One region of the Mesorhizobium sp. M0239 genome, then DNA from elsewhere that is predicted to be linked to it. Evidence: predicted binding sites of a transcription regulator. Region 1 holds the regulator's gene; each other region holds the start of a gene.
The links. Region 1 encodes PhoB, which activates phosphate uptake and scavenging genes when phosphate is short. Its sites were predicted from a motif close to TGTCATNNANCTGTCAT; they were not measured.
Positions count from the first base shown of each region.

Region 2: the regulator PhoB is predicted to act here: its motif matches at 7,065-7,081, upstream of NKI99_RS21380 (RNA degradosome polyphosphate kinase).
Region 3: the regulator PhoB is predicted to act here: its motif matches at 5,317-5,333, upstream of ppk2 (polyphosphate kinase 2).

Region 1 covers NZ_JAMYSG010000019.1:65,105-75,463, reverse strand. Annotated here, with positions in the region: gene NKI99_RS20630 (ROK family protein) at 1-323, shown strand, start outside; gene NKI99_RS20625 (HlyD family type I secretion periplasmic adaptor subunit) at 357-1,676, opposite strand; gene NKI99_RS20620 (type I secretion system permease/ATPase) at 1,680-3,407, opposite strand; gene eglC (endo-1,3-1,4-beta-glycanase EglC) at 3,482-4,906, opposite strand; gene phoB (phosphate regulon transcriptional regulator PhoB) at 5,370-6,059, opposite strand; gene phoU (phosphate signaling complex protein PhoU) at 6,076-6,783, opposite strand; gene pstB (phosphate ABC transporter ATP-binding protein PstB) at 6,810-7,628, opposite strand; gene pstA (phosphate ABC transporter permease PstA) at 7,646-8,962, opposite strand; gene pstC (phosphate ABC transporter permease subunit PstC) at 8,959-10,359, opposite strand, start outside.
Region 2 covers NZ_JAMYSG010000020.1:66,210-76,568, forward strand. Annotated here, with positions in the region: gene NKI99_RS21355 (cupin domain-containing protein) at 1-36, shown strand, start outside; gene fumC (class II fumarate hydratase) at 312-1,709, shown strand; gene NKI99_RS21365 (DoxX family protein) at 1,945-2,364, shown strand; gene NKI99_RS21370 (DoxX family protein) at 2,522-2,926, shown strand; gene ppx (exopolyphosphatase) at 3,162-4,697, opposite strand; gene NKI99_RS21380 (RNA degradosome polyphosphate kinase) at 4,697-6,898, opposite strand; gene NKI99_RS21385 (zinc-finger domain-containing protein) at 7,145-7,390, shown strand; gene NKI99_RS21390 (FAD-dependent monooxygenase) at 7,410-8,651, shown strand; gene NKI99_RS21395 (TIGR02117 family protein) at 8,876-9,544, opposite strand; gene NKI99_RS21400 (amino acid ABC transporter ATP-binding protein) at 9,655-10,359, opposite strand, start outside.
Region 3 covers NZ_JAMYSG010000017.1:104,634-114,992, reverse strand. Annotated here, with positions in the region: gene NKI99_RS19130 (DUF6163 family protein) at 1-194, opposite strand, end outside; gene NKI99_RS19125 (enoyl-CoA hydratase/isomerase family protein) at 191-1,234, opposite strand; gene NKI99_RS19120 (DUF8605 domain-containing protein) at 1,482-2,258, shown strand; gene hemB (porphobilinogen synthase) at 2,347-3,378, shown strand; gene NKI99_RS19110 (dihydrofolate reductase family protein) at 3,597-4,244, shown strand; gene ppk2 (polyphosphate kinase 2) at 4,295-5,215, opposite strand; gene NKI99_RS19100 (aldo/keto reductase) at 5,486-6,529, shown strand; gene NKI99_RS19095 (hypothetical protein) at 6,704-6,856, shown strand; gene NKI99_RS19090 (DUF982 domain-containing protein) at 6,923-7,156, opposite strand; gene NKI99_RS19085 (GntR family transcriptional regulator) at 7,270-7,935, opposite strand; gene NKI99_RS19080 (multidrug efflux MFS transporter) at 8,100-9,359, shown strand; gene NKI99_RS19075 (DUF423 domain-containing protein) at 9,401-9,775, shown strand; gene NKI99_RS19070 (LacI family DNA-binding transcriptional regulator) at 10,349-10,359, shown strand, end outside.

The DNA.
Region 1 (10,359 bases):
GACCCGAACGGGAAGCCTATCGCAAGGCTGGCGAAGCGCTCGGCTACGGCCTCGGCAGCCTGTTCGCGCTGATCGATCCGGCGCCCGTTGCCATGGTCGGCGTCAGCGCGGCCGCCTTCGACCTGATAGAGCCGGCACTGCGCGAGGCGATTGCCCAGACCGCCGGTGGCCAGCACTCAAAATCGATTTCCTTCGACACCGAGCCGAACGAACTGCCACTGATCCGCGAAGGCTGCGCCATGCGGGCACTGATCTTCGTCGATCAAGAGATTTTTGCGCCGGGCGTGCAGGCGAGAGGGAGCGCCGGAAAGAGCGTGGCGTGAGGACCAGGGTCAAAATTGCGCGGTCCGCAACATCTACCGCTCCTTGAAAGCGCGCGCGAAGGAATCGCGCATCGGCCGTACGAGATACTCGAAGAAAGTCCGTTCGCCGGTGCTGATGAACGCTTCTACCGGCATTCCAGGGTAAAGCTGCTCCGCTTTCACGCCGGGCGGCAAGTTGGCGGCAATCTTCAGCTTGGCGCGGAAATAGGGTTCATGCGTAGCCTGATCGATAAGCCGATCTGCGGAAACCTGTGTCACCATGGCTGAAATCTCAGGGGTGAGCCGCATGTTCAACGCTGATAGTCGCAGTCTTGCCGGCTGGCCGACACGAACCTGGTCAATGTCTTTCGGCGGCAGCCGTGCATCGACGATCAAGCCCGATGCCGTAGGCAGAATCTCCATGATCTTCTCGCCGGGGGCAATCACGCTGCCCTTGGAATTGTAGGTGGACGATACCACGATGCCCGCCGCCGGCGCCTTGATCGTCGTCCGCCGCAGCACTGCCTCGGATGCCCGCATCTGTTCGTCAATGTCAGCCAGCGAAGAACGTACCTCGTCGAGTTTCGTCAGGGCTTCCTCCACGCGTTGCGTGGTCAGGCGCTCTATCTGCTCCTGGGCTTCGACGATCTGGGTGTTGGCCGATGCAAGATTTGCCTCCAGCGCCCCTGCCTGCCCGACGAGATCGGCCTCGCTACGCAAAAGCTGTGAATATTCAGTGCGATTGGTGAGGCCCTTGTCCAAAAGGCTGGTCTTGATGCCGAGTTCTTTCTTCACGACTTCGGCCTGTTGCTCAATGGCCTGTTTCTGGGCCTGCAATCCGACAACAGACTGGCGATGCATGGCAACCCGTTGCCTGAGGATCGATTGTTCCGATCGAAATCGGGCGAGCCTGGCGTTGAATTCCTTCTGCTGTTCTTGAACCAGGACCTCGAAATTGTGTTGGAACGGTGCCGGCGCAGCCTCTGTGATTGGCGCAAGCCGATCCAACCCGTCGCGTTCCGCCTCCAGCCGCGAGGCGCTGGCCTTCAACGCGATCGACTGTCTCGTCAGCCGGTTGAGTTCGGCTTGCGCGGCTGTTCGATCCAGCAGGATCAGTTCCTGGGCCTGTTGCACCCGATCACCCTCATGGACGAGCAACTCTTGGATGATGCCGCCCTCGGGATGCTGGATGAGGATGTTCCCGCCTGTCGCCGAGATTGTGCCTTGCGTGATGACCGCGCCGGACAACGGTGCACTGACCGCCCAATAGCCAAAGCAACCCATCAATATCGCCATTGCCGCGTATCCGGCGAATGCCACCCGGCGAATGTCGGTGCGTGCTGTGCCTTCCCGGACGAGGCTCTGTGCTGTCATCTTCTACGATCCAAAGCGGACACTATGAGGGGTGCCGCGGTTCGTCGTTGCAAAAGACCCTGTCACCGCCATGCTGCGCTGTGGGGCAAGGCCGATGCCGGCGATTGGCTGCCGCATCACGTCGCCGCTTGGACCGAAGGCTTCGATCACTCCGCTGCGTAGAAGCATCACGCGGTCGCAGGCTGCGGCGACCGAAGGGCGGTGCGTTATCACGATTGTCGTAACGCCCGCCGCTTTCGCGGCGGCAAGCACTTCTTCGAGCGCGGCTTCGCCGCTGCCGTCGAGATGGGTACTGGGCTCATCCAGAACGAGAACATGCGGATTGCCGTAAAAAGCGCGCGCCAGCCCGATCCTTTGGCGTTCGCCGCCCGACAGTGTTCTGTCCGACGAACCTATTCTGGTCTGATAGCCGTCTCGCTGCTCCAGTATCAGCTCATGCGCCCGGGCATTCTTTGCTGCCTCGACGATAGAGGCGTCATTCGCATCGGGTTCAAAGCGGGCGACATTTTCCGCGATCGATCCGGGAAAGAGCTCCACCTCCTGAGCGAGATATCCGATATGCCGGCCAAGCTGCTTCTCGTCCCAGGTTCTGAGATCGGCGCCATCAATCCTGACGCAGCCGCTGGTTGCCTGAATCGCACCGACAAGTAATCTTGCCAGGGTGGACTTGCCGGCTCCGCTCGGACCTATTATCGCCACCGCTTCGCCTGCGCCGATGCGGAAGTTCAGTCTCTTGATGATGGGTTCGGTGCCGGGTGTGGCGTTCGGCGCGACAAAGATGAGGCCCTGCACGACAATTTCGCCGGACGGGTCCGGCAAGGTCAGTTTTTGCGCATGCGCCGGATGGGCGGAAAACGCCTTGTCCAAACGCTTCCACGATCGTCTGGCGTCGACGATCTGCCGCCATGACCCGATCAGTTGGTCGAGCGGCTGCAGCGCACGGGACGACACCAGGGAAGACGCGAAGATCATGCCGGCCGTCATCTTCCCTTGCAGCACGAGCCATGCTCCGACACCCAGTATTGCTAGCTGAAGCATCATGCGTACGGCTCGCGACGTTCCACTGAAAATCGCGTTGGCCATCGACGAACGGTCATGCAGGACTAGCGCCTCCGCCACGTGCCTTCCCCACACTCGCGCGGCGTTTTGGATCATGCCCATGGCGCGCAGCGTCTCTGCATTCCGGGCAAAGGCCTGCTCCGACAGGCTGGCAACAGCCGAGCGTTCCGCCGACAAGGCATCATTCTTGCCGATGGCAAACTGATTTGCCACGACCAGCGCAAGCAACAGACCAGATCCCGCCAGCGTAAGCCAGAACAGCAAAGGATGGATGAGGTACAGCAGGGCGAGGAAGAACGGAGCAAACGGCAGGTCGAACAAGACCGCCGCGCCACGTGACCTGATGAAGGCGCATACCGAGGCAAGGTCGCGCAGTGGAGGCAGGGCTGCTCCCCCGGCGTACTTAGCCTCCAGCGAGACGGCGAATGTCCTCGCGCCCAGTCTGTTGTCGACAATGGCTGCAACGCGCTGCGTGTAAACGGAGCGGACCGCATCGAGGAGACCGAGAAAGGCGAGTGCGAGAACCGCGATAGCAGAGAGGTAAAGAAGCGTCTCGACGCTGGAGGAAGGCAGGACGCGGTCATAGACCTGCAACAGATAAAGGGGGATCACCAATAGCAGGATGTTGATGAGGAACGAAAAAACACCGACATCGGCGATGGCGCGCCTCAAGACTGCCCGCAGATCAGACCGTGCAATCATTCCCGCGCTCCTAACGGCTCATGGCCCCAACATAAGGGCGTCGCTTAGACCGAATGGTCGCCGGCGATGTCCAAGGGGTGGTGCTGCAGGTCGTCCAGCGTATAGGCGCGGATGTAGTCGATCTTCATCTCCGCTGGCGTAGCCAGATGGTCAGGAGGCTGGCCGGCAATGCCGCCCACCGCGAGATTGGCCAGCATATACATGGGATCGTGCATGTCGGCCGGCGTCGCTGCTTGAGCGACCTTTACACCATCGTAGGTCCAGACAAGCTCATCCTTCGTCCAGAGCAGGCCATAGGTGTGGAAACCGTCGGTATCCGCAACGTTCACCGTTGACGAAACCTTCGTGTGCGCTCCCGTCTCATTGGAATGCGCCGTCATGTAGAGCGTGTTCGGGTCCTGGCCGCGCGTTTCGACAACGTCCAGCTCCGGCGGCCACGATCCGTCCTCCGGAAGCAGCCAGAACGCCGGCCAGGCTCCGGCTGTTTCAGGAAGATCCGCCCGCATTTCGAAATAGCCGTAGGTTTGCGAGAAGGTGTCGTGGGTCGTCAGGATCCCCGAGGTGTATTCGTAGTTGTTGATCAGAGGCTTGATGTCCTCCGGCGCCTGCGCGGCGGTGATGGTGAGGACGCCGTTCTCAACGCTGAACGGATGGACCGAACTCGTCGGGCCATAATTGGCGTCGATATACCACTGCAACTCACCATTGCTGCTCAACGTGCTGCCGTTCGGCGCTCCCCACCAGAAATTGGAATTCCAGGTGCCGTCCTGCCCGTCCCGAAGGCTCAGCGTGTTGAAATCGTCGGAGAAGGACAGCGTCATTGCGGACTTGTCTATCGGAAGTTCGAACTGGGTGGGCTGCAGCTTGTCGATGGTCGTATTCTTGAACACCAGGATTTCGTCGGATCCGAGGTTCAGCATCACGTTCGATTCCACTTGGACCATCTGTGAACGGACGGCATCGAACGAAGTGAAATCGTAGCCGTTAAGGCGGAGCGCATCGGTCGCACCGAAATCGAAGATAAGATCGCTTCCATTACCTTTGGAGATGGCGAAAGTATCGGCGCCATCGCCGCCGATCAGGACATCATTTCCCTTGCCGCCATCCAGCGTCTGGTGACCTGACCCGCCCTTGATGATGTTGTCCAACGCATTTCCGAACGCAAATCGGTTGGTGCCGGTAACGACGAGGTTCTCGAAATTGTCAGGGAGCTTGTAGCTCATCCATGTGTCGATCGTGTCGATCCCTGCCCCAGGATCCTCGACCACCTTGTTGTTGGTGGAATAGAGATGATAGTAGTCGTCGCCGGCGCCACCGTGGATCGTGACAGTGACGCCGGTGTCTCCCCAGAAGGAGTCGTTGCCGGAGGTGCCATGCAGTTCCGGTCCAGACCCGGTGGCCGAGAACCAATGAGTGGAAGCGCCGGTGTAGGCAAGAGGGATGCCTTTGGCGTTTAAGACCGTGCTCATCAGAAATCCTTCCTCATGGTGTCCGACCTGGTCAAAGGTCCGGCGACCGCTCCCAAAGCAACGCTGCAAGGAACGAGATCGTTCCACGGAATCGTCATTCGATCCGAGACCGCAATAATCGGAAGGCGGATAATGAATAAGGAGGTGATGGCTCAATGTAAATTGAAGCAATTTAGTAAAATCGTATATTTATGCAGAACACACGTCGTTTAACGAACGTATATCTAAGTTAACTCAAATTTATTCTTGCATGGCTTTCTGGTCGGAGTCTGCGGGCAAGATGGCGACGTACCGCCAAGAGCGGTCATCCTCATCAGGTTTCGAATGACCGCATTTGGGCCAAAGCGTCACGTGCTCGCTCCCCATCGATGAGACGAGTGCAACATTCCACTCTTCGCGGCTGTTGGCGACCACGTGCTAATCGAGTTTTCCCGGTCACGATCTATCGGGACGGAACAGCCACCTAGTCTTCCCTGATCGCGTAACCCGCCCCACGGATGGTGCGGATGACATCAGGCATGCGGCCGTTGTTGACCGCCTTGCGCAGCCGGCCGACGTGCACGTCGACAGTGCGTTCGTCGATGTAAATCGTCTCGCCCCAGACATTGTCGAGCAGCTGGCTGCGCGAGAACACGCGGCCGGGGTGGCGCATCATGAATTCGAGCAGGCGGAATTCGGTCGGCCCGAGCCGGATCTCGCTCTTCTTGCGATAGACCCGGTGCGACTCGCGATCGAGCACGATGTCGCCGACCTTTAGCACGCTGGACAGCACTTCCGGCTTGGCCCGGCGCAGCAGCGCCTTGACCCTGGCCATGAACTCCGGCGTCGAGAACGGCTTGACCAGATAGTCGTCGGCGCCGGTCGACAGGCCGCGCACGCGGTCGCTTTCCTCGCCTCGCGCGGTCAGCATGATGATCGGCAGCCGCTCGGTCTCTGGGCGCATTCGCAGGCGCCGGCAGAGTTCGATGCCGGAAACCGCCGGCACCATCCAGTCGAGCACGAGAAGGTCGGGAACGTTCTCCTGCAGCCGGATTTCGGCCTCGTCGCCGCGCGTCACCACCTCGACCTGGTAACCTTCGGATTCAAGATTGTAGCGGAGCAGCACGCCTAGCGGCTCCTCATCCTCCACCACCATGATGCGTGGTGCGATCATCGGCTGGTCACCCCTGTTATGCCGCTGGCGCGGACATTGCCGTCTCGTCCTGCTTCGGACGATTGGCTGGCAGCTGCGTGCCGGTCAAAACATAGTAGGCATTTTCGGCGATGTTGGTCACGTGGTCGCCGATCCGCTCGAGGTTCTTGGCGCAGAACAACAGGTGCGTGCACGCCGTGATGTTGCGGGGATCTTCCATCATGTAGGTCAGCAGCTCGCGGAACACCGAGGTGTATTTGACGTCGATGCGTTCGTCATTGTTTCTGAGCGTGGCAAGCGCTGCCGGGTCGGCGGCGGCGTACTCGTCGACGACCCCCTGCACCTGGATCAGCACCAGTTGCGCCATCGCGTCGATCGAATGCGAAAGGTCGTGCGGCGTGACACTCAGCCCGACAGTGCCGACGCGCTTGGCGATGTTCTTGGCAAGGTCGCCGATGCGCTCAAGGTCGCCGGCCATGCGGATCGAACCGACCACCGCACGCAGATCGTTGGCCATTGGCTGGCGCTTGGCGATCAGCGTGATGGCGCGATCGTCCAGCTCGCGCTGGCGTGCATCCATGATGGCATCATCGGAAACCACGCGCTGCGCCAGCGCATTGTCCGAATTGAGCAAAGCCCTGGTCGAGCCACTGACCATCGAGCGGGCGAGATCGCCCATGTCGCGGATCAGCTGGCTGATCTGCTCCAGATCCTCATCGAAAGATGCGACGGTATGTTCACCCATGATCTTCGTCCCTCGTATGCCTGAGCTCAGCCGAACCGGCCGGTGATGTAGTCCTGGGTGCGTTTGTCGTCGGGGGTGGTGAACATCTTGTCGGTGGCGCCCTCCTCGACCAGATAGCCTAGATGGAACATCGCGGTGCGCTGCGACACGCGCGCTGCCTGCTGCATCGAATGGGTGACGATGACGATGGTATAGTTCTGACGCAGTTCGTCGATCAGTTCCTCGACGCGAGCGGTGGCGATCGGGTCGAGCGCCGAACACGGTTCGTCCATCAGGATCACCTCGGGTGACACGGCGATGGCGCGTGCAATGCACAGACGCTGCTGCTGGCCACCGGAAAGACCCGTGCCAGGTTCTTGCAAACGGTCCTTGACCTCGTTCCAGATCGCCGCCTTCTTCAGGCTCGACTCTACGATCTGGTCCATGTCGGCCTTGCGCTTGGCCAATCCGTGGATGCGCGGACCATAGGCAACGTTCTCGTAGATCGATTTGGGGAACGGATTGGGTTTCTGGAACACCATGCCGACGCGCGCCCTGAGTTCGACGACATCGATGTTCTTGTCGTAGATGTCTTCTTCGTCGAGCGTTATCTTGCCGGTTACCCGTGCTGAATCGATGGTGTCGTTCATGCGGTTGAGGCAGCGCAGGAAGGTGGACTTGCCGCAGCCGGAGGGGCCGATCAGCGCCGTCACCTGGTTCAGGCGGACGTCGAGATCGACGTCGAACAGCGCCTGCTTCTCGCCATAGAACACGCCGACCTTGTCGCCGCGCATTTTGATTACTTCGTTCGACTTCATCTTGTCGCCCACTGCGTTTTCAAGGGACTGTTCGGTCATGATGTTCATACCAAGATGCCTTTTTTCTACCAGCGCCGCTCGAACCGACGCCGAAGCACGATCGCGGTGATGTTCATGGCCATGAGGAAGACGAGCAGGATGATGATGGCGCCGGACATACGCTCGACGAAGGCGCGTTCGGCCTCGTTCGCCCACATATAGATCTGCACCGGCAGCGCGGTGGCCGGATCGAAAGGCGTCGTCGGTGGATCGGCGACGAAGGCGACCATGCCGATCAGCAGCAGAGGCGCGGTTTCGCCGAGCGCACGCGCCAGACCGATGATGGTGCCGGTGAGGATGCCGGGCGCGGCAAGCGGCAGGATGTGCTGGAACACCATCTGCATCTTGGAGGCGCCAAGACCGAGAGCTGCCGAGCGGATCGACGGCGGCACCGCTGCAAGTGCGGCTCGCGTCGCGATGATGATCGTCGGCAGCGTCATCAGCGTCAGCACCAGGCCGCCGACGAAGGCGGCAGAGCGCGGCATGCCCAGGAAATTGATGAACACCGCGAGGCCGAGCAAGCCGAAGACGATTGACGGCACTGCGGCCAGATTGTTGATGTTGACCTCGATAAGGTCGGTAAAACGGTTCTTCTTGGCGAACTCCTCCAGATAGATGGAGGCGGCGACGCCGATCGGCAGCGCCAGGAGCAACACGATCACCATCATATAGAACGAGCCGATGATCGCCACGCCCATGCCCGAGGTTTCCGGGCGGCTGGAGGCGCCGTAGGTGAACAGGCCGCTGTTGAAGTGCTCGGCCATCGCGCCCTCGGCCTTGAGCTTGTTCATCCAGGTGATCTGCTGGTCCGAGACCTTGCGTCGCGCTTCCTCGACGCTGAGGTCGATCTGACCCTTGAAAGCCGAGTCGAGATTGGCGGCGGCGAGGATGTTGACGTCGCGCGTCGTGCCGATCACGGACGGATCGGCGGCAACGATGTCGCGCAACTGGACGCGGGCGCCTTCCGACAGGAAGCCCTTGAGCTGCTTGATCGCCGGCTTGTCGTCGGGATTGATGCCGAGCTTGGCCACCAGCGCGTTTTCGGCGAGCTTGGGATAATTCGCCTTGATCAGAACGCTCGGATCGGTTGCGCGTTTGCCGGAAGGATCGATCACCTTCTCGTCGAACGAGATCGGCAGTGATACCGTCGTCTGCCAGAAGGCGGTGTAGCCTTTCGAGACGATGGTGATCAGCATGATTGCCAGGAACGCCAGGCCTACGGAAATCGCCACGACGCCATAGATGCGGAATCGGCGCTCGGCAGCGTAACGGGCCTTCAGGCCGATGTCGCGGCGCGGATGGGCCGCCGCCCTGACCATCGTATCCATGGAAATGTCGGTCATTCGTACTGCTCCCGATATTTGCGCACGATGTAGAGCGCGACGATGTTCATCACCAACGTCAGCGCGAACAGCGTCAGGCCGAGCGCGAAGGCGACCAGCGTCTGCGGCGAATTGAACTCGAGGTCGCCGGTGAGCTGGTTGACGATCTTGACGGTGATGGTCGTCATCGCCTCGAACGGGTTGATGGTGAGGTTGGCGGCGACGCCCGCCGCCAGCACGACAATCATCGTTTCGCCGATAGCGCGCGAGGCAGTCAGCAGGACGGCGCCGACGATGCCGGGCAGTGCAGCCGGCAGGATCACCCGCTTGATCGTCTCGGAGCGGGTCGCGCCGAGGCCGAGCGACCCGTCGCGCATGGCACGCGGCACCGCGGTTATGATGTCGTCCGAAAGAGAGGACACGACCGGGATCAGCATGACGCCCATGACCAGGCCGGCGGTGAAGATGCTCTGGCCCTGGATGAAGGGCGAACCGCCGGTCAGTGCCGCGGACAGGTCGCGCAGGAATGGCCCAAGCGTGACGACGGCGAAGATGCCGTAGACGATGGTCGGTATGCCGGCCAGCAGTTCAAGCGCCGGCTTGACCACCGAGCGCACCCTGGGCGTTGCGTATTCGGCCATGTAGACAGCCGACATCAGCCCCACCGGCACCGCAACCAGCAGTGCGACGGCGGCGATGTAGAGCGTGCCCGCAAGAAGCGGGATCAGGCCGAACTGGCCCTGGCTGCCGCCCGAACCGGCAGCGGCAAAACGCGGATCCCAGACGGTGCCGAAGAAGAAACTCATCGGCGAGACGCTTTCGAAGAAGGTGATCGTCTGGAACAGCATCGAAAGCACGATGCCGATGGTGGTCAGGATGGCGATGGTGGAGGCGGCAAGCAGCCCCCACAGCATCAGCCTCTCGACATTGTTGCGTGCCCTGGCGCGCGGCTCGATCTGCCTGAGCGCATAGAAGGCGCCGGCGATCGAGGAAACGAGAATGACAATGGCGCCGAACAGGCCGAGCCGGTCCTGGACCTTGTTCGCCTCGACGGCGATCGGGATCATGTAATCCTGCGTGTCGCTCGCCAGTGCCACACCCTTGGCGGCGAGCAGCGGCTGCAACTCGGCAAAGCTGGCAGGCATTGCGGCCAGTGTGCCCGCATCGAGTTTGCGCAGGCCCCTGGCGAGGCTCTTTACCAGGCTGACGTCCAGTGCCTCACTGGCAACCTTGCTGTCGACGGTGCGCTCGGGCAAGGCAGCGTGAATGTGTCGGTCCAGATAGATGGAAGACCCGACGGTCCAGACGGCAAGCAGCAAAAGAGCAGGCAGAACGGCGAGCAGGAAGGCCCACCAGCCATGATAATGGGCGCGCGAATGCGGCTTGACCTTGCCATTGTCCTGGGCCGCGGCACGTTG
Region 2 (10,359 bases), on a different contig from region 1:
AACGGCATCGACATTGTCGGTCCGCCGCTAGGGTGAGAGGCCGAAACCGCGCATTCTTTCCCTTCTCCACTTGTGGGAGAAGGTGGCCGCGAAGAGGTCGGATGAGGGTGTTCCAGCTTGGCGCCGACGGCACTCCGTCACCCACCCCTCAACCGTCTCGGCGCTGCGCGCCGATCCACCTTCTCCCACAAGGGGAGAAGGCGAGAAGCGCCGCACCTTCAACCGATTTGCATCCTCGCCGCCCGCAATCTCCGCTTGAAGCCGTTTGTGCAACGCGATACGCCGTTGCCGACTTCGACAAGGAGAGACCCGTGACCGCTGCAAAGACCAGAACCGAAACCGACACGTTCGGCCCGATCGAAGTCGCCGCCGACCGCTATTGGGGCGCGCAGGCGCAGCGTTCGCTCGGCAATTTCAAGATCGGCTGGGAAAAGCAGCCGGCATCGATCGTGCGCGCGCTGGGCATCGTCAAGCGGGCCGCGGCCGAAGCCAATATGGACCTTCAGCGGCTCGACCCGGCGATCGGCAAGACGATTGTCGAGGCGGCACAAGAGGTCATCGACGGCAAGCTCGACGACCATTTCCCGCTCGTGGTCTGGCAGACCGGCTCGGGCACGCAGTCCAACATGAACGCCAATGAGGTGATCTCCAACCGGGCGATCGAGATGCTGGGCGGCGTCATGGGCTCCAAGAAGCCGGTGCATCCCAACGACCACGTCAATATGAGCCAGTCGTCGAACGACACCTATCCGACGGCCATGCACATCGCCTGCGCCGAACGCATCGTGCACGAGCTGTTGCCGGCGCTGAAGCACCTGCACAAGGCGCTCGCCGCCAAGAGCAGAGAGTTCAATCACATCATCAAGATCGGCCGCACGCACACGCAGGATGCCACCCCCCTCACGCTTGGCCAGGAATTTTCGGGCTATGCCGCGCAGGTCGCCTCGTCGATCAAGCGCATCGAGCTGACGCTGCCCGGCCTGCAGGAACTGGCGCAGGGCGGCACCGCCGTCGGCACCGGCCTCAACGCGCCGGTCGGCTTCGCCGAAAGGGTGGCGGATCGCATCGCCACCATCACCGGCATTGCCTTCGTCACCGCGCCGAACAAGTTCGAGGCGCTGGCGGCCCATGATTCCATGGTGTTCTCGCATGGTGCCATCAACGCGGCGGCCGCAGCGCTGTTCAAGATCGCCAACGACATCCGTTTCCTCGGTTCCGGCCCGCGTTCGGGCCTCGGCGAACTGTCGTTGCCGGAAAACGAACCGGGCTCGTCGATCATGCCGGGCAAGGTCAATCCGACCCAGTGCGAGGCGCTGACGCAGGTCTGCGTGCAGGTGTTCGGCAACAATGCAGCACTCACCTTCGCCGGCAGCCAGGGCCATTTCGAACTCAACGTCTACAACCCGCTGATGGCCTACAATTTCCTTCAGTCGGTGCAACTACTCTCCGACGCCTCGGTCTCCTTCACCGACAATTGCGTCGTCGGCATCGAGGCGCGCGAAGACAACATCAAGGCGGCACTCGACCGCTCGCTGATGCTGGTGACGGCACTGGCGCCGACCATCGGATACGACAATGCCGCCAAGATCGCCAAGACCGCGCACAAGAAGGGCACCACGCTGCGCGAGGAAGCGCTTGCCACCGGGCTGGTCAGCGAAGCCGATTACGACCGGCTGGTGCGGCCGGAGGACATGACGCATCCGGGGTAGGCAATTCCGGGAAAAATGTCTTGTGGTTTTCCGTCCGGAATTGCGTCAGCCAAAAGCCCAGTATTCCGCGCGGGAGAATTTACTCCCGTCGCAACCTGACCCGAAGCAAATTTTGCGCGGGCCGCCCGATCACGGAAACGTAAGTACTGTGAACAATGTGTCGCCAGTCTGGTGGCTTTGGTGAACAGTCGGCTTGCTCTATCTCCCCGGTATCAACCCATCCCGGAGAGCCACCATGTCCATCAACACTTCAGTCGCCGGTTCCGGCGCATCCAATGCCTCGACCACCATTCTCCTCGGCCGCGTCCTGCTTGCCGTCATCTTCCTGCTTTCAGGCTTTGGCAAGCTGACCGCCATCACCGGCACGGCCGGCTATTTCGGCAGCCTCGGCCTGCCCTTGCCGACCGTAACGGCCATTGTCGTCGGCCTGATCGAGCTTCTCGGCGGCCTCGCCATCCTCGTCGGCTTCAAGACCCGGATTGTCGCCTGGGTGCTGGCGATCTTCACGGTCGCTACCGGCTTGGTCGCCCACACCGGTTGGGCTGACCAGATGCAGATGATCCAGTTTCTCAAGAACCTCGCCATCGCTGGCGGCTTCCTCGTGCTGGCTTCCTCGGGCGCTGGTGCCTATTCGATTGACGCCAAGCGCGGCTGAGCCAAAAACTGGCAATAGCCGAACGAAAGAGCGGCGCGGAATTTTCGCGCCGCTTTTTCGTTGTTGGTACATGCCCGCCGATCTGTCGGCCGGAGTTTTCTGATAGGATCGAGGCTATCGGAACGAGGCCGGCCGGCGGCCAACAACGGAGGTGAACATGCCCCGCGACGCGCTGCTCCTGCTCTCCCGGTTGCTGCTCGCCGCCCTGTTCGTGCCTTCCGGTTTCCAGGCATTGAGCGACATTGCGGGCACGACAGGCTATTTCGCCAGCCTCGGCCTGCCGCTGCCGGCACTTGCCGCCTGGGGCACGGGACTGTTCGAACTGATCGCCGGGCTGCTCATCCTGGTCGGTTTCCAGACCCGGATCGCGGCGCTGCTGCTCGCCGCCTTCTGCATTGCCGCCGGTTTCATCGGCCACTATGGCCAGGGCGGCGGCGACGCGATGCTCGCCTTCCTGCACCAGCAGATGCTGATGAAGGACATTGCGATAGCAGGCGGGTTCGTTGCGCTGGCGATGGCTGGCGCGGGAGCCTGGTCGGTCGACGGGCGCGGTTTGGCCTGACGGACTGGGTTGGAAACGTCGACGGGACAGCACCCCCCTCTGTCCTGCCGGACATCTCCCCCGCAAGGAGGGAGATCGGATGTCATCCAGGCTTTCGCCAATCTTCAATGTTGCAAGAAAAAAGCACCGACGACGAAGCAGCCAATCTCCCCCCTTGCGGGGGAGATGTCCGGCAGGACAGAGAGGGGTGTGAAGAAACTCGACCGAGCAGGTTCTAATCCGCTCTGCTCCGACTCTATTTCACCGACCCACTGGGCCCACCCTCGACGGCCAGCACCAGCCGGCGGTTGGTTATCCTTGCCAGTTGCGCCAGGCGCCCGGCCGGCCGCTCGCCGTAGAGATCGGCCAGCGATGCCGGCAGGACCAGCGCCAGCACGCCGTTGGCGCGCTGTTCCCATTTCAGCCTGGGCATGATGCCGGGCATCGACGCCGTCAGCAGGTAGACGACGCGCATCATCGCGGCGAGCACGCGCGCCCGCTCCAGATAACGCGGCGACGCCAGCGCCTTGATCTCGGGGGCGATGGCTTCGTTGAAGATGCCGTCGTGACGATAGGCGTTGGCCATTGCCAGGAAGGCACGGCCGGGATGGTCGACGCCGAAGAAGGACGCATGCGCAATGATGTTGAGCGATTGCTTGCCGCGATATTCGGGATGCGCGCGCCAACCGATGTCGGCCAGCAACGCGGCCGCGTGGCGGTAGCGCGCCTCGTCCTCGGTCTCGTCGATGCCGAAGGCGGCAAAGGTTTTGGCGGTCCAGTCGACGAGCTCATGCGCATGGGCGACGGAGCGTGAGCGCAGGCGGGCGAGTTCCTCCGAGGCCGAAATCAGCGGATCGGCCTTCTGCTCCGCCTCGTCGAGCAGCGAATAGAGAAAGCCTTCGCGTACACCCAGAGCCGAAACGATGATCTTCGACGGCTGCATCGCCGCCATGATCTCCTGCAGCACGACGGCGCCATAAGGCAGCAGCGAACGGCGGTTCTTGGAAACGCCTTCGATGCCCTTGACCTTCTCGATCTCGGCCTTGGCCACCTGCTTGAGGAAATTCGCCGCGCTTTCGGCCGATATCTCGTAATGGTGCATGACGCCAAGCGGATAGTTGGTCATTTCCATGTGCAGCCGGGCGAGATTTCGCCAGGTGCCACCGACGGCGTAGAAGGGCCTGCCCTGCCCGCCTTTCAACAGCTTGGCCTTCGCCAGTTCGTCACGCGCGATCTTCGCCGCCTGAGCCAGCGAGTTCTTCGCCATGTCCTGCAGGCGCAGACCGCCCAGCGGCAGCGTGATGCCGTCACCGATCGCTTCGCCGCTGACGTCGACCAGCTCGAGGCTGCCGCCGCCCAGATCGCCGGCGATGCCATTGGCCGGATGGAAGCCGGAAATGACGCCGAGCGCGGAATAATAGGCTTCCTGACGGCCGCTGATGACACGGATTTCGGTCTTCAGCACATCCTCGGCGCGGTGGATGAAATCGGGGCCGTTAACCGCCTCGCGGGCCGCGGCGGTGGCCAGCACATACATATGCTCGGCGCCGGCCTGGTCGGAAAGCGCACGAAAGCGACGGAACTCCTCCATCGAGCGCGTCACCGCCTCGGGGTCGAGCTTGCCGGTCGAAACGATGCCCCGGCCCAGACCAGCCAGCATCTTTTCGTTGAACAGCATGGTCGGCGAACGCGCCAGCCCCTCATAGACGACGAGACGGATCGAGTTCGATCCGATGTCGATGATGGACAGCGGTCGGCGGTCCTGCAGCCGGCCCTGGGAATCAGACAGCATCAGCCGGACGCTGCTGCGTTCTTCTTGCGGCGCTTGAACTGCGCGATGCGCTTGGGCGCATGCGACTTCAGCGCGTCACCCCGTCCCGACAGGCTCGGATTGGTCATGAAATATTCCTGCGCGTTGAACGGTTCCTCGCCCTCCTCCAGCACGACGCGCCGGGAGGTTCCATCAGCCAATACGTCGAAACTTTGCTGATTGTCCATGATGTTGCCCAGCATGATCTGGCCAAGGATCTGTTCATGCACAGTTGGATTGGTGATCGGCACCATGGTTTCGACGCGGCGGTCGAGATTGCGCGGCATCAGATCGGCCGAGGAGATGTAGACGATCGCCTCGTCCGACGGCAGGCCATGACCGTTGCCGAAGCAATAGATGCGGCTGTGCTCGAGAAAACGGCCGACGATCGATTTTACGCGGATGTTTTCCGACAGGCCCGGAACCTGCGGCCTCAGGCAGCAGATGCCGCGCACGACCAGGTCGACCTCGACGCCGGCGCGGCTGGCATCGTAGAGCGCGTCGATAATGATCGGATCGACGAGTGCGTTCATCTTCATCCAGATGCGCGCCGGTTTCCCCTGGACCGCGTAGGCAATCTCGTCGGCAATGTGCTTCAGGATGCGGCTTCTCAGCGTGAACGGCGAGATCGCCAACCGCATTTCGTCCGTCGGCTCGGCATAGCCGGTGATGAAATTGAAGAGCTGGGCGACATCGCGGGCGATCGTCGGATCGGTGGTGAAGAAGGACAGGTCGGTGTAGATGCGCGCCGTTACCGGATGGTAGTTGCCGGTGCCGAGGTGCACGTAGTTGCGCAGCTTGCCGTCCTCGCGCCGCACCACCAGCGACATTTTCGAATGGGTCTTCAGTTCGAGAAAGCCGAACACGACCTGCACGCCGGCACGCTCCAGGTCGCGCGCCCAGCGGATGTTGGCTTCTTCGTCGAAGCGCGCCTTGAGCTCGACCAGCGCGGTGACCGACTTGCCGGCCTCGGCCGCGTCGACCAGCGCACGCACGATCGGGCTGTCGTTGGAGGTGCGGTAAAGCGTCTGCTTGATCGCCACCACTTCCGGGTCGGCCATCGCCTGGCGCAGGAACTGCACCACGACGTCAAACGATTCGTAGGGGTGATGGACGACGATGTCCTTCTCGCGGATGGCGGCGAAACAATCGCCGCCATGCTCGCGGATGCGCTCGGGAAAACGCGGATTGTAGGGCGTGAATTTCAGGTCGTCGCGGGGAACGGCGACGATCTCGGAAATTTGGCTGAGCGCCAATGGACCGGTCAAGACGCTGATGCGGCTGGACGACACGCCAAGCTCGCCGGCGACGAAGTCGCGCAATTCGCCAGGCATCAGCCTGTCGAATTCGATGCGGATCACCGAACCGCGCCGACGCCGCTTCAGCGCCGTTTCGAACAGGCGCACGAGGTCCTCGGACTCCTCCTCGACCTCGATATCGCTGTCGCGGATGATGCGGAACGTGCCGGAGCCCTTGACCTCGTAGCCGGGGAAGAGCTTGCCGATATAGAGGCCGACCGCCTCTTCCAGCGGGATGAAGCGGACATGATGCTTGCGGTCCGGCAGACGGATGAAGCGCTTCAGCGCCACCGGCAGGCGCAGCAGCGCGCTCATCTCCTCGCCGTTCTTGCGATGGCGCAATTGCAGCGCCATCGAGAAGCCGAGATTGGGAATGAACGGGAACGGGTGCGCCGGATCGATCGACAGCGGGGTCAGTACCGGGAAAACCTGCTCCTGAAAATGGTCTTCCAGCCAGATTTTCTCGTCCTTGGTCAGCGCATCGCGGGTGATGCTCTCGATGCCTTCCTTGTTGAGCAGCACGGTGAGCGCCGAAAGGCTCTTCTGCTGGTCTTCCTGCAGCCGCTCGACCTCACGCAGCAGCTGTTCGAGCTGCTGTTCGGGGGTGCGGCCGTCAGGGCTCTTCAGCGTGATGCCCTCGCGCACCTGGCCGGCGAGGCCGGCGACGCGCACCATGAAGAACTCGTCGAGATTGGCGGCCGAGATCGACAGGAAGCGGACGCGCTCCAGCAGCGGATGATTGAGGTTGAGCGACTCCTCGAGAACGCGCCGGTTGAACTGCAGCCAGGAAAACTCGCGGTTGACAAACCGGTCCGGATTGCCGCCCTCCGGGCGGGCCACCTCGACATCCACGAATTCGTTCTGCACCGGCTTCAGTTCGTTCATGATTCCCGCTCTTCCACACCGTCAGCCAGCTAAAGCGCCGCGCGTCATTCAGGACGCGCAAAGGACGCTCTACCACTCCAAGGCGACGCATGGTCCTTGCCGAAAACCGGTGTCGGTCTTCGGGGCCATGCGTTAACCGGCTTAACTTATCCTCTGACAGGCTTTTGCGACAGTTTCATTTCATCGAACTTGCAAAGAGGCCTGATATGATCCAGATGCAGACGAGACTGCGTTAAGGAGACGACGATGGCAGGCGGTTCCATTCCCCATTTTCAGAACGATGCGGGCTATCAGGCAATCGACATCGGCGTGAAGGAATTCATGTGCACGGGCGCCAATCCGCCTTTCGACCACCCGCATGTGTTTCTGGACATGGGCGACGACAACGAAAAAGTCTGTCCCTATTGCTCGACGCTCTACCGCTATTCGCCGAAGCTGAAGGCAACCGAAACGCTGCCGGCCGGCTGCATCTACATCGATCAGGCCGCCTGAGTCTTTCGCGACCAGCCCGATGACCGACACGCGCTCCCGGCAAATTGTCATCGCCGGGGCAGGTGTCGCCGGATTGACCGCAGCCCTTGCATTCGCCGAACGCGGCTACCCTGTTCGGGTGTTCGAACAGGCGCAGCGCCTGGAAGCGGCAGGCGCCGGCATTCAGCTTTCTCCCAACGCGACACGCATCCTTCGCCAGCTTGGCGTGCTCGACCGGCTGCTGCCGGCAGCGGTGCGGCCGGAAGCCGTGGTGTTGAAGGAGGCCGCGACCTTGCGCGAACTGGCGTGCGTGCCGCTGGGGCAAGCCGCCGAAACGCGCTGGCAGGCACCCTATCTCGTCGCGCACAGGGCCGATCTGCAGCGCGCACTGACCGCGCGCGCTGCCGAGATACCGGATATCCATCTCACCACCGGCGCCCGCATCAGCGGCGTTGACACCGGCCCGCATGGCATCACCGCGACGGCCGAGATCGGTGGCAAAACCGTCGAGGCGGAGGGTTTCCTGCTGGTTGGGGCCGATGGCGTCTGGTCGTCGGTGAGCGCACTTGTCGATTCGGCCAAGGGGTCGGCTTCGCCAAGAAACCATTTCTCCGGCGAACTGGCCTGGCGCGCCACCGTCGCGGCCGAGAGCGCCGCCGGTCAGAGCTTTGCCGCCATCGGCGCCAGGGACTGCGTCACCACCTTCCTGCATCCCGGCTTCCATATGGTCGCCTATCCCGTCAGCAAGGGTGCGGCCTTCAATCTCGCGGCCTTCACCAAGGGCGACCGCATTGCCGAGGGCTGGTCCGGCAACGCCGACGCCGGGATCCTGAGCAGCGCCCTGCGCGGCACCGCGGCAGAACTTGCCCGTCTGGTCGAGCAGGCCGGCCCGTGGACGGCGTGGCCAATCCATACTGTCGACCCGCAACAGCCCTGGACAACACCGAACGGCATTGCGCTGATCGGCGACGCCGCGCATGCGATGACCCCGTTCGCGGCGCAAGGTGCGGCCATGGCGATCGAGGATGCAGCGACGCTAGCCGATATCATCGCCGACTTCCCCGCCGATCCTCTGGCCGCGCTTGCCGGCTGGGAGCAGTCACGGCGGCCGCGTGTCGCGCAGGTCGCCCGACGCGGCGCTGTCAACCGGCTGGCCTGGCATGCCTCGGGTCCAGTGGCGATCGCGCGCAATCTGTTCCTGAAAATGCGCTCGTCGGAAAAGCTCGCGGCGGATCTGGACTGGCTCTATGGGTGGCAGGCTCAGAAGATCATTCGACGCTGAGCGTACAAGCACAATCGGTTGGTGGGACAGCACCCCCCTCTGTCCTGCCGGACATCTCCCCCGCAAGGGGGGAGATCAGCCATCACCACTGCTTTCGCCAATCACCGACGTCGCGAGGGGAAGTGAGGCGTCGCAACTGCCAATCTCCCCCCTTGCGAGGGAGATGTCCGGCAGGACAGAGGGGGGTGTGAAGGAACGCGACGCCAATTCGCGGAATACCCACGCTAATTGTACAAGCTCATCGACAGGCCGAGCGATACAGGCAGCGGGTTCCACCAGCCGGTGCGCAGGCCGGCGATGCGCAAGGCCGCCGCCGTCCAGGTGTTGCAGCCGACCAGTGCGTTGAAATGGCCATTGGCTTCGTAGAAGCCGTCGAACCTCGAATAGGCTGCGTCCGGAACGAGGATCGGGCCTTCCGGTCCCCGCTGGAAACTCGCATCGATGAAATCGAGCAACGCCGTGAACCGATCCTCGGTGATGTCGAACCCCGCGATATCAGGGCGCGGTTCGACGATGTCACCGGCGACATCGACATGCATGACCGAGGCGTCGAGTGTCAGTGCCTTCATCACCGGCACCGCCTTCAGCTCGGACCATGTCGGCGTCTCCAGGTAGAAGGCGCGGCCGCCCCAGCCGAAGACGATGTAGCGGACCTCCGGCCTGTCGGCCGGTATGCCCGCGTCGACCAGGAAATGGAAACGCCGGCGCACGGCGTCATCGACCGGGATGGCGATATCGGTGTGGATCGGATTGTTCAGCACCAGGATGTGGCGCGTCGCCGCGGGCATGGCCGCGGCCGCCGGCCACAGCGGCCGTGGCACGAAGGTGCCCGTCGTCATGGCGAGTGCGACGACAACCAACAGAAGACCTAGAAAACGTCCCAGTCTTTTCATGAAAGGCGGCCCTGCAAACGCGCTCCGGCGCGACACGAACGCCCGCCTGTTATCCCATACGCAAAAGAGCCCGGCAGTGTTTCAGCCGGGCTCTTCGTGGCCGTCGAGGCCTAGTGCAGGATCTGCGACAGGAACAGCTTCGTGCGCTCGTGGCGCGGGTGGTCGAAGAACTCGGCCGGCGTGTTCTGCTCGACGATCTGGCCCTGATCCATGAAGATCACACGGTTGGCGACCTTGCGGGCGAAGCCCATCTCGTGGGTGACGCACAGCATGGTCATGCCTTCCTCGGCAAGACCAACCATGGTCTCCAGCACTTCCTTGATCATCTCCGGATCGAGCGCCGAGGTCGGCTCATCGAACAGCATGATGCGCGGGTTCATGCACAGCGAGCGGGCAATCGCCACACGCTGCTGCTGGCCGCCGGAAAGCTGGCCGGGATATTTGTTGGCCTGTTCCGGAATCTTGACGCGCTTGAGGAAATGCATGGCGATTTCCTCGGCCTGCTTCTTCGGCGTCTTGCGCACCCAGATCGGCGCCAGCGTGCAGTTCTCCAGGATGGTCAGATGCGGGAACAGGTTGAAGTGCTGGAACACCATGCCGACCTCGCGGCGCACCTCGTCGATCTTCTTGAGATCGTTGGTCAATTCCTTGCCGTCGACAATGATCTTGCCCTTCTGGTGCTCCTCCAGGCGATTGATGCAGCGGATCATCGTCGATTTGCCGGAGCCGGAGGGGCCGCAGATGACGATGCGCTCGCCGCGCATCACTTTCAGGTTGATGTCCTTCAGCACATGGAACTCGCCATACCATTTGTG
Region 3 (10,359 bases), on a different contig from region 1:
ACCGCCGCGACCTGCCAGTGCACGGGCATCAGGTCGAAACGCCACAGTGTGCCCGGATAAAAGCCGATCAGCCTGATCCAGTAGAGAATGCCGAACAGCAGGCAGTAGCCCGATATGACGCGCTGGAACCAGGCGAAGATCACCTCCACCCCGGAGGGCTGCAGCACGACGCGCCTCGAGGTCACCTCGCTCATATCAAGAGTTCCCGTTCGCCGAGCGGAGCGAAATAGGCGTCGACATCCGCTTCGCTAACCGCAGCGAGGCTTGCCGGCCGCCATTGCGGCTTCGAGCCCTTGTCGATGATGGCGGCGCGGATGCCTTCGTAGAAATCATGGCCGGCGAGCATCCGGTTGAGGATGCGGAACTCCATTTTCATGCAGGCTTCCATGGACAGGGTCAGCCCGGCGCTGATCTGGCGCCAGGCGACGCGCAGGCTGGTCGGCGAGCGGGTGCGGATCGTCGCCAGTGTCTGTGCCGCGAACTCGTCGGCGGCGGCCGCACGCTCGAGGCTGTCGATGACGCGGTTCAGGGACGGTTGCGAAAAATGGCGGACAATCGCCTCCAGCGTCGGCCTGTCGGTTTCTCGCCTTGCCTGCACGAAGAAGCCGCGCAGCACCGATTCCGGATCGCCGGTCAGCGCCAGGCGGTCGAGGAAGCCAGCCTGGTCCTCGGCCTTGATGGTATGGGTGGCCAGCCCCGACCACAGCGCATCGCCATAGCGGATGCGATTGCCGGTCAGCGCCAGATACATGCCGAAGGAGCCGCCGAGATCAGGCAGCAGGTGGCTGGCGCCAACATCCGGAAAAAAGCCGATGCCGACCTCCGGCATGGCAAATTGGGCATTCTCGGTCATCACCCGGTGCGAGCCATGGAAGGAGATTCCGACACCACCGCCCATGACGATGCCGTCGATCAGGGCCACATAAGGTTTCCTATAACTGTTGATGCGGGCGTTGAGGCGATATTCGTCGGCGAAGAACTCGACCGGCGGTTTTCCCGCCCGGCCTGTCTCATAGACATGCAGGATATCGCCGCCGGCCGAAAAGGCCCTGCCCTCGGCCCTAACGACGACGACATCGACGCCCTGGTCGGCCTCCCAGGCGGAAAGGGCAGCGTCGAGCGCCCCGATCATGCGGTGCGTCAAGGCATTGAGCGCCTGCGGCCGCGTCAAGGTGACGACGCCGGCCCGGCCCAGATGTTCGAAGCGGATCTCGTCGCCTCCGCCAAAATCCATCGTGAAGAATCCCTCCCCCGGCCGCCGGGACTGAAGTGCTAAAGCGTGGCGCATGGGTGCGTCAATGGCGAGCACACCGGTGCAAGCTCTGGCCCGGACCAGGAGCCGGTACTAAAAATCGAGCTGCAATACCGAAAAACTGGATAGAGTTCATTGCAGCGCAGCTCTGGCGGGTCTTCGAACGGGACGATTGGTTATGACTCGATTTTCACGCTTTGCGCCGGTGGCAATTGGGCTGAGCATCTGCTTGGCTGTTCACCCTGTCATGGCGGGGACTTTGGAAGACCTCTACAGTTCGCAGACCATCGTCAACGGCAAGTACGAGAAGAACCGCCAGTCCGGCTTCAAGCGCTGTCTCGACGCGGTTCTGGTGCGGATTTCCGGTGATCAGCGCCTGCCGGCGAAACCTGAAATGACGGTATTGCGTGATAAGGCCGGCAGCTTCGTCGCTGGCTTTCGCTACCGCGACCGCATGGAAGGCATTCCCAACCATGACGATCAGGGCACGTACGATCGGCCTCATAATCTTTATTGCCAGTACAAGCCGGCTGACATCGACCCGGTGCTGGCTTCGCTCGACAGCAGGCCGTGGCTGACCGAGCGGCCACGGCTGGCGGTGTTTTTGGTGACCGAACGCGGCCCAAGGCATGCCGCGCTCGATGCCAATGACGAGCGCGGCATGCTGATGCGCGAATCCTTCAGCAATGCCGCCGCGCCACTGGCCATGCAGGTGAGTTTTCCAACGGCAGCACTGCTGTCGCAGGCCGGGCTGGACGATCAGACACTTCGCAACGCCGAGATGACCAAGCTCGACAGCATCGCGAAAAAGGCCGGTGCCGACCAGGCGCTTTCCGGCAACCTTGTCTGGAGCGACAAGGAACTGGGCTGGATCGCCGACTGGCGGCTGGCCATGGCCGGCAAGACCTACATCTGGCAGGTGCGCGGTGTCGGCTTCGACGAGGCTTTCCGTGTCGCCATCAGGGGCGCAGCACAGATTCTGTCAGGCAATGGGCAACCCGAATAGACCTCGACCGCGTCGCTGGCACAATCGTGCCGCATTGGTCAGTGGCGGGAGCTCGTGGTAAAAGCCTGCCTGAACGAGAGTATTGGCGATGAACAAATTCACACCCGCAAAGCCCGCCGGCGCGCGCGGCGTCGACGAGATCACCGGCAGCCGCCGTCTGCGCCGCATGCGCAAGGCCGACTGGTCGCGCCGTCTCGTGCAGGAGAACCGGCTCACGGTCGACGACCTGATCTGGCCGATCTTCGTCGTCGAGGGCAAGGGTGTCCGCGAGCCGATCGCCGCCATGCCCGGCGTCTTCCGCCTGTCGATCGATCTCGCCGTCAAGGAGGCCGAGCGCGCGGCAAAACTCGGCATTCCGGCACTCGCCACCTTCCCCAATGTCGACATCTCGCTGCGCGACCAGACCGGCTCGCACATCCTCGATCCCAACAATGTCATCAACCGCGCCACCCGTGCGATCAAAGATGCGGTGCCGCAGATCGGCATCATCACCGACGCAGCGCTCGACCCGTTCACCAGCCACGGCCATGACGGCATCCTGCGCGACGGCATCATCGTCAACGACGAGACAGTGGAACAGGTGACCGCCGCTGCTGTCATCCAGGCGGCCGCCGGTGCCGACATCATCGCGCCGTCCGACATGATGGACGGCCGCATCGGCGCCATCCGGGACGCGCTTGACGCCAATGGTTTTCAGGACGTCGCGATCATGTCCTATGCGACCAAATTCGCCTCGGCCTTCTACGGTCCCTATCGCGAGGCGGTGGGCACCGCCGGTCTGCTCAAGGGCGACAAGAAGACCTATTACATCGACCATGCCAATTCCGACGAGGCGGTGCGAGAGGCCGAACAGGACATCGCCGAGGGCGCCGACATGCTGATGGTCAAGCCCGGCCTGCCCTATCTCGACATCATCCGGCGGCTGAAGGACGAGTTCCAGATGCCGACCTTCGCCTACCAGGTGTCGGGCGAATATTCGATGATCAAGGCAGCAGGCGCCAATGGCTGGATCGACGGCGAGAAGGCAATGCTGGAATCGCTGCTCGCCTTCAAGCGCGCCGGCTGCGACGGCATTTTGACCTATTTCGCGCCCGAAGTGGCGGAGCTGCTCAAGGGGTGATTTCTCTTCCCGACGATGACCGGTCGCGGCAACCAATGTCGGCGAATCCGCTTCTACATCCCTACCAATTTCCGGCTCCTGGCCGGGGAATCCATAGCGGGGGTCGCTTGACCCCTAGCCTGGGTTTCGTTCGCGCTTGAATTACCGCTTGCAATTCACAATCAGTTTGATACAAAACAACTGCTTGCAAAATACAACTGGTTATCGAGGAGGCTCGCATGTCCAAACTTCGCGTCAACGCTTTCACCCTGTCGCTCGACGGCTATGGCGCCGGTCCTGATCAGGATCTGCAAAATCCGCTCGGCGTCGGTGGGGAATCCTTGCACAAGTGGTTTGTCGACACCCGCACCTTCCGAGAGATGGTGCTCGGACAAGATGGCGGCACCACCGACGTCAACGAGGCGTTCGCGGCGCGCAGCTTCGAAAATGTCGGCGCCTGGATCCTCGGCCGAAACATGTTCGGACCGATCCGCGGCGAGTGGCCTGACGACAGCTGGAAGGGCTGGTGGGGCGACAACCCGCCCTATCATGTGCCGGTTTTCGTGCTCACCCATCACAAGCGGGAACCGATCACGATGGAGGGCGGCACCACTTTCCACTTCGTCACTGACGGTATCCATTCAGCTCTTGAACAGGCTAAGGCTGCCGCTGGCGGCAAGGACGTGCGGGTCGGCGGCGGCGTCGCCACCATCCGGCAATATCTGCAGGAAAAACTGATCGACGAGATGCATCTGGCGATCGCGCCGGTGCTGCTGGGCACGGGCGAGAACCTTTTTACCGGCCTGGACATGCTCAAGCTCGGTTATGTCTGCAACGAGCAGGTGGCGACGCCGCTCGCCACGCACGTCATCATCAAGCGGGCGTAGGTGGAGAGCCAATCTCCCCCCTCGAGGGGGAGATCGCAGCTTCGTCTATCTCAATACTTCTCCGGCACGTAAAGCTCGCGCGGCAGCACCTGGCGTTCGTATTCGGGGTTGAAGACGCGCTCCGGCAGCGTGATCTCCTCGTGCGGCACCTCCTCGTAAGGCAATTGCCTGAGCAGATGGTCGATGCAGTTCAGCCGCGCGCGCTTCTTGTCGTTGCCCTCGACGATGAACCAGGGCGCTTCCGAGATGTTGGTGCGGGCGAAGGTCTCTTCCTTGGCCTTGGTGTATTGCTCCCAGCGCACGCGCGACTGCAGGTCCATCGGCGACAGTTTCCACTGCTTCATCGGATCATGGATGCGCATCAGGAAGCGCATCTGCTGTTCCTCGTCGGTGATCGAGAACCAGTATTTGACCACGGTAATGCCCGAGCGGACCAGCATGCGCTCGAACTCCGGCACGTCGTGAAAGAATTCTTCGACCTGATCGGGCTGGGCAAAACCCATCACCCGCTCGACGCCCGAGCGGTTGTACCATGAGCGGTCGAACAGCACGATCTCGCCGCCGGCCGGCAGATGCGGGACATAGCGCTGGAAATACCATTGCGACTTTTCGCGCTCGGTCGGTGCCGGCAGTGCCACGACACGGCAGATGCGGGGGTTGAGCCGCTGGGTGATGCGCTTGATGACACCGCCCTTGCCGGCCGAGTCGCGTCCCTCGAAGATCACCACCAGCTTCTTCTTGTGGTAGGCGACCCAGGACTGCAGCTTGATCAATTCGGACTGCAGGCTGATCAGGTCGCGAAAATATTGCATGCGATCGATCGAAGGCGGATGCGAATTCTTGTAGATCTTGGCGATCTCCATCGACAGCGCCGGCTCCGACATTTCGAGCTCATAGTCTTCGTCGAGCGTGTCGGCGAGTTCGGCTTCAAGCCAATCCCTGGCCGCAGAATTCTGTTTTAGCTCGGTCATTATCGGCTGCTCCACTTGCAAGCTCTGTCGATCGGCGCCCCAAACTCCCGGCTTACAGCCCGGAACGGCAACGCCTGAGCCGACTTCAATATAGGCCCGCAATGACGGTTTTATTGCAGCCTGACCTGATCGCCATCACTGCAAAAACCCGCGAGGCATGATCGATCCGCCGCCCTGGCATGGAGACATGCCGCGCAAATTGTCCTACAAATAGCAGCCACATTCGGGCGCCCTTCCCAACCCCTTCTCAATGCAATCGCGAGGACCGACATGGAATACCGCACTCTCGGCCGTTCCGGCCTGAAAGTATCGACGCTGACCATGGGCACCATGACTTTCGGCGGCGCCGGCGCATTTTCGGCTGTCGGCAAGACCGACCTCGACGAGGCGCGCCGGATGATCGATCTCTGCATCGACGCCGGCATCAATGTCATCGACACCGCCAACGTCTATTCGAACGGCATTTCCGAAGAAATCATCGGCGAAGCGCTCGGCGGCAAGCGCAAGGGCGACGTGCTGATCGCCTCCAAGGCACGGATGCGGATCGGCAAAGGTCCCAACGATGAAGGCCTGTCGCGCCATCACCTGATCCGCGAATGCGAGAAGAGCCTGAAGCGGCTCAGGACCGACGTCATCGACATCTATTTCCTGCACGAATGGGATGGCGTAACACCGCTGGAGGAAACCATCGCCGCGCTCGATACGCTGGTTGCCCAGGGCAAGATCCGCTATGTCGGCTGCTCCAACTATTCCGGCTGGCAGGTGATGAAGGCGCTCGGCATCAGCGACAGCCATCATCAGCCGCGCTTCGTCACGCAGCAGATCCATTACACGCTGGAAGCGCGCGAGGCGGAGTACGAACTGCTGCCGATTTCCGTCGACCAGGGGTTGGGCGTTCTGGTCTGGAGCCCGCTTGCCGGCGGATTGCTGTCCGGTAAATACCGCCGTGACAGCCCCACCGCCCGGCAGCTCGCCGGCTGGTCCGAACCGCCGATCCGCGACGAGGACCGGCTGTGGCGGATCGTCGATGTGCTTGTGGAGATCGGCGCGCAGCGCGGCGTGTCGGCAGCGCAGGTGGCGCTGGCCTGGCTGCTTGGCCGGCCGTCCATCAGTTCCTTGGTGATCGGTGGCAGGACGGAAACGCAGTTCCGGGACAAGATCGCGGCGGCAAGCCTGGTGCTTTCCGGCGAGGAGCGCGAGCGCCTCGACGCGGTCAGCCGGCCGCCCTTGCTCTATCCCTACTGGCACCAGCAACTGACGGCAAAGGACCGTTTTGGTGCCGCCGATCTGGTGATTGACCGAAGCGGCATCTGATCGGCAAATCGACGGCGATAGGTATCGCCACCGCAATGATGGGCCTGGCCCTTCATTGCGACGCGCATCTTGCAAGCCTGGCCATCATCGACGCACTATCGCTTCAGCTGTTGTGTTTGACGGCTAATGCTCCTAGGCAGGACCAGAGCCGCGAGGCAGTGAAAAGGAGCCGATATGGCGCGACCACCAAATTACGATCAGGAACGCAAGGAACGCGACCGCCAGAAGGCGGCCAAGAAGGCCGAGAAGCTGGCAGCCAAGGTTGCAGCGAGGGAACGTTCGAAGCCCGAAGACGAGACTGAAGCCGAAACCGAAACGGCAAAGTGACGGCAAACGGCCCGCAGATGCGGGCCGCGCCCCAATTCGGATTGCCGCCCCGGATGTCGCCTTGTGTCAGGCCGGCGCCTTGTCGCTGATGAACACGTCCACTTCGCGTGCTGCCGCGATGAAGGCGCGCCTGGCGTTCATCGCCGGCTTGTCGCCGGCCAGTGCGTCATGGCAGGCCTGCAGGGCCGCGCGATGCTTGGGGCTGCGCTTGCCGGGCCAGCTGTTGAGGAGGTAGTCGGAAGCCTCACGCGCCGTGCGCAAGAGCTGAGTGCTTCCCGCCGCGACTGACTTCACAGTCACAGGTGTTTCAAATCGGTTGTTTTCCATGGCCGCTCCTTACGCCATCGGCGTCTGCGAAGCGAGGCGAAAGTGCGCATACGTCCAGACGCCGCTTTGCGCTCCTTCATCCACTCTTAAGCAGCAACGACGGCAAAGCCTCTGGCGCGAAGACCGCGCCGATCGTTGGCGAGCGACGTCACCAGCCGGTCGCGGCTACCGACGATGTGGACCGAGAGCAGGCGCGCGGCTTCATCGGCGTCGCCAAGGCGCGTGGCCGCCAGAATGGCGCGATGTTCAGCCCAGGCGCGGGCAAGGGCCGCTTCGTCGCGAACCTCCAGCCAGCGCGCCCGCGACAGGCGCGTCATGGCATCGCGCACCGCCCTAAACAGGAATTCATTGCCCGACAGACGCGCCAGTTCGATGTGAAAATCCATGCCGACGCGATGCCATTCCTCGCGCGGCGTGTCGTTGTCGCAGGACTCGAGCATCGCCTCGATGACATCGACGGCGCTCCGGTCCGCCAGGCTGCATGTCAGGCGAAGCGCCGCAACCTCGACCGCCTCCCTGTAGACGGCGATCTGCTCGAGTTCAGCCAGATTGATCGGCGACACCGTCCAGCCACGTCCGTCCCTGCCGACCAGGCCCTCGGTCTCAAGCCGCAGCAGTGCTGCCCTGACCGGGGTTCGCGACGCGCCGAAGCGGCTCTCGATCCAGCGCTCGGTCAGCTTCTCGCCGGGACCGATCTCGAGGCCCAGGATCATTTGCCGAAGCTGTTTCTCGACGCTCTGCATCTGCGACATTTTTGCTCCCGGTTTCCGATGGCTTCCGACCGTTGACGACGATCACATTTGAGGTTGCATTGACAGCGGCCAAGCTTGCGTCCATGACGTGAACCATCTTGGTATCCCAAATTGGTATCCGCAGCAACCATCGATAAAAGAGTTGCTGGGACAGGACATATGACATGCAGCAGAGCACGCCCCCGGCAACCGACAGCACCTACAACATCCACTGGCGGCGCAACCTGTTCGTGTGCTTTGCCGGCTCGTTCTCGACGCTTGTCGCCATGACGCTGCTTTTGCCATTCCTGCCGCTCTATATCGAGCAGCTGGGTGCCGAGGGCCACGCGGCGATCGTGCAATGGTCAGGGATCGCCTATGGCGCGACGTTCTTCGCTGCGGCGCTGGTGGCGCCGCTCTGGGGACGTCTCGGTGACCGCTACGGCCGCAAGGTGATGCTGGTTCGCGCCAGCTTTGGCATGGCCATATGCATGTCGCTGACCGGCATGGTGCAGACGGTCTGGCAACTGGTGCTGCTGCGGCTGCTGATCGGTTTTGCCGGCGGCTATTCCTCGGGGTCGACCATCCTCGTCGCCATGCAGACACCCAAGGAGCGTTCCGGCTGGGCGCTGGGCCTGCTGTCGGCCGGTATCACGGGCGGGGCTCTGGTCGGCCCGCTGGTTGGCGGCGCCCTGCCGCCGCTGATCGGCATCCGCGCCACCTTTCTCCTCTCCGGCGGCGTCATCTTCCTGGCGTTCCTGGCGACCACGTTTCTAATCAAGGAGAATCCCCGGCCGAAAACAGCAGACGCCGCGTCGAAGCAGAAGCAGAAAGGCGGCTGGGCACAAATCCCCGACAAGCGGCCTGTCGTCGCCATGCTGGCGACCGGCATGCTGTTGAGCTTCGCCACCATGTCGATCGAGCCGATCATCACCGTCTATGTGCAGCAGTTGATTGCGGACCAAAGCCGCGTCACGATGATATCAGGCGTCGTCATGTCGGCGGCGGCCCTTGGCGCCATCCTGTCGGCCTCGCGCCTCGGCAAGCTCGCCGACCGCGTCGGCCACTGGAACGTCATCATCGGCGCACTTGCCGTCTCGGCGCTGCTGCTGATCCCGCAGGCCTTCGTCACACAAAGCTGGCAACTCATCGGCCTGCGCTTCCTGATGGGCTTGGCGCTGGGCGGTCTGTTGCCCTGCATCACCAGCGTGATCCGCCACAATGTTCCCGATGGCGTCGGCGGGAATGTGCTCGGGTTGTCGATTTCCGCCCAGTATGTCGGGCAAGTCGCCGGCCCCTTGCTGGGCGGCTTTGCCAGTGGTCATTTCGGCATGCGCTCGGTGTTTCTGGGCACATCCGTCTTGATGGGCGGGGGCGCGGTGTATAACTGGCTGGCGCAATCACGCCGCGCGCAGGACATGCTCGCCAACCCCGGCAAGCCCTGACCGAGTCAGGCATATCCCTCGGATGCCACGGAGCCACGGACATGAGCACGGCCGAGCAATTTTCCGGCGCCAGCAGCCGTATCCTCGTGCTGGCCAGCGGCCTCTGCGGCGCGGCGGGTGTGGCGCTGTCGGCCGCGGCGGCGCATCTGGGTGGCGCCTTCGTCGGCACCGCGGCATCGTTCCTGCTGATGCACGCGCCGGTCTTCCTTGCCGCCGGACTGCTTGGCGCAAACCGGATCCTGCGCATCGCCAGCCTGATCCTGCTGGTTGGGCTTCTGCTTTTCTGCGGCGATCTGCTAGCCCGCGATTTCATCGGGTCGCGACTGTTCCCGCTGTCGGCGCCGATCGGCGGCACCCTGCTCATCGCCGGCTGGCTGGCGATCGCTGCCTCGGCATTGGTGCGCGCACGTTCCTGAACGCCTCTGGGCGCCCTGCCCGATAAACAGACCTCCGCCTGTCAAACGTCGTTTGCCGGGCCGTTAGTTCTGCCGGGGCTCGGGCTGGATGACCAATTCGCGATTGCGCCGCCGGAACCTTGCCAACCGACGCCGCTCCGGCCGTTCGGAAGCCGGCGCGATGCCCCAATAGTTGCGATAGATGTCTTCAAATAGATAGCTCACGGGATGCATGATGTGCACTCCTTCCAGTGTTTGAATCGATCCAATCGATGGGCACGAAAAACCGCCCCGCTCAGCTCCGCTTGCGCTCCACAAGGAACCGCAGCTCGCGGACCCATGGACCGGCTTTGCCACGACGCCTCTGCGTCGCGGTGTTCGACGAGATGCTCCAGTCGTTGCGGTAAATGTCTTCGAACAGAAAATTGACGGGATGCATGACACAACTCCCTGCTTGATGTTGAATCGATCCAATCCTGACGACCGGCATTCCCTTGGATCGATTCAAACATAGGCCTTATCGAGGCTTCGATCAAGTCAAAATTTGAACCGATCCAACGAAAGTGTTAGATGGGAAGAATTCAGGAGACGAAGATGGCGCCACT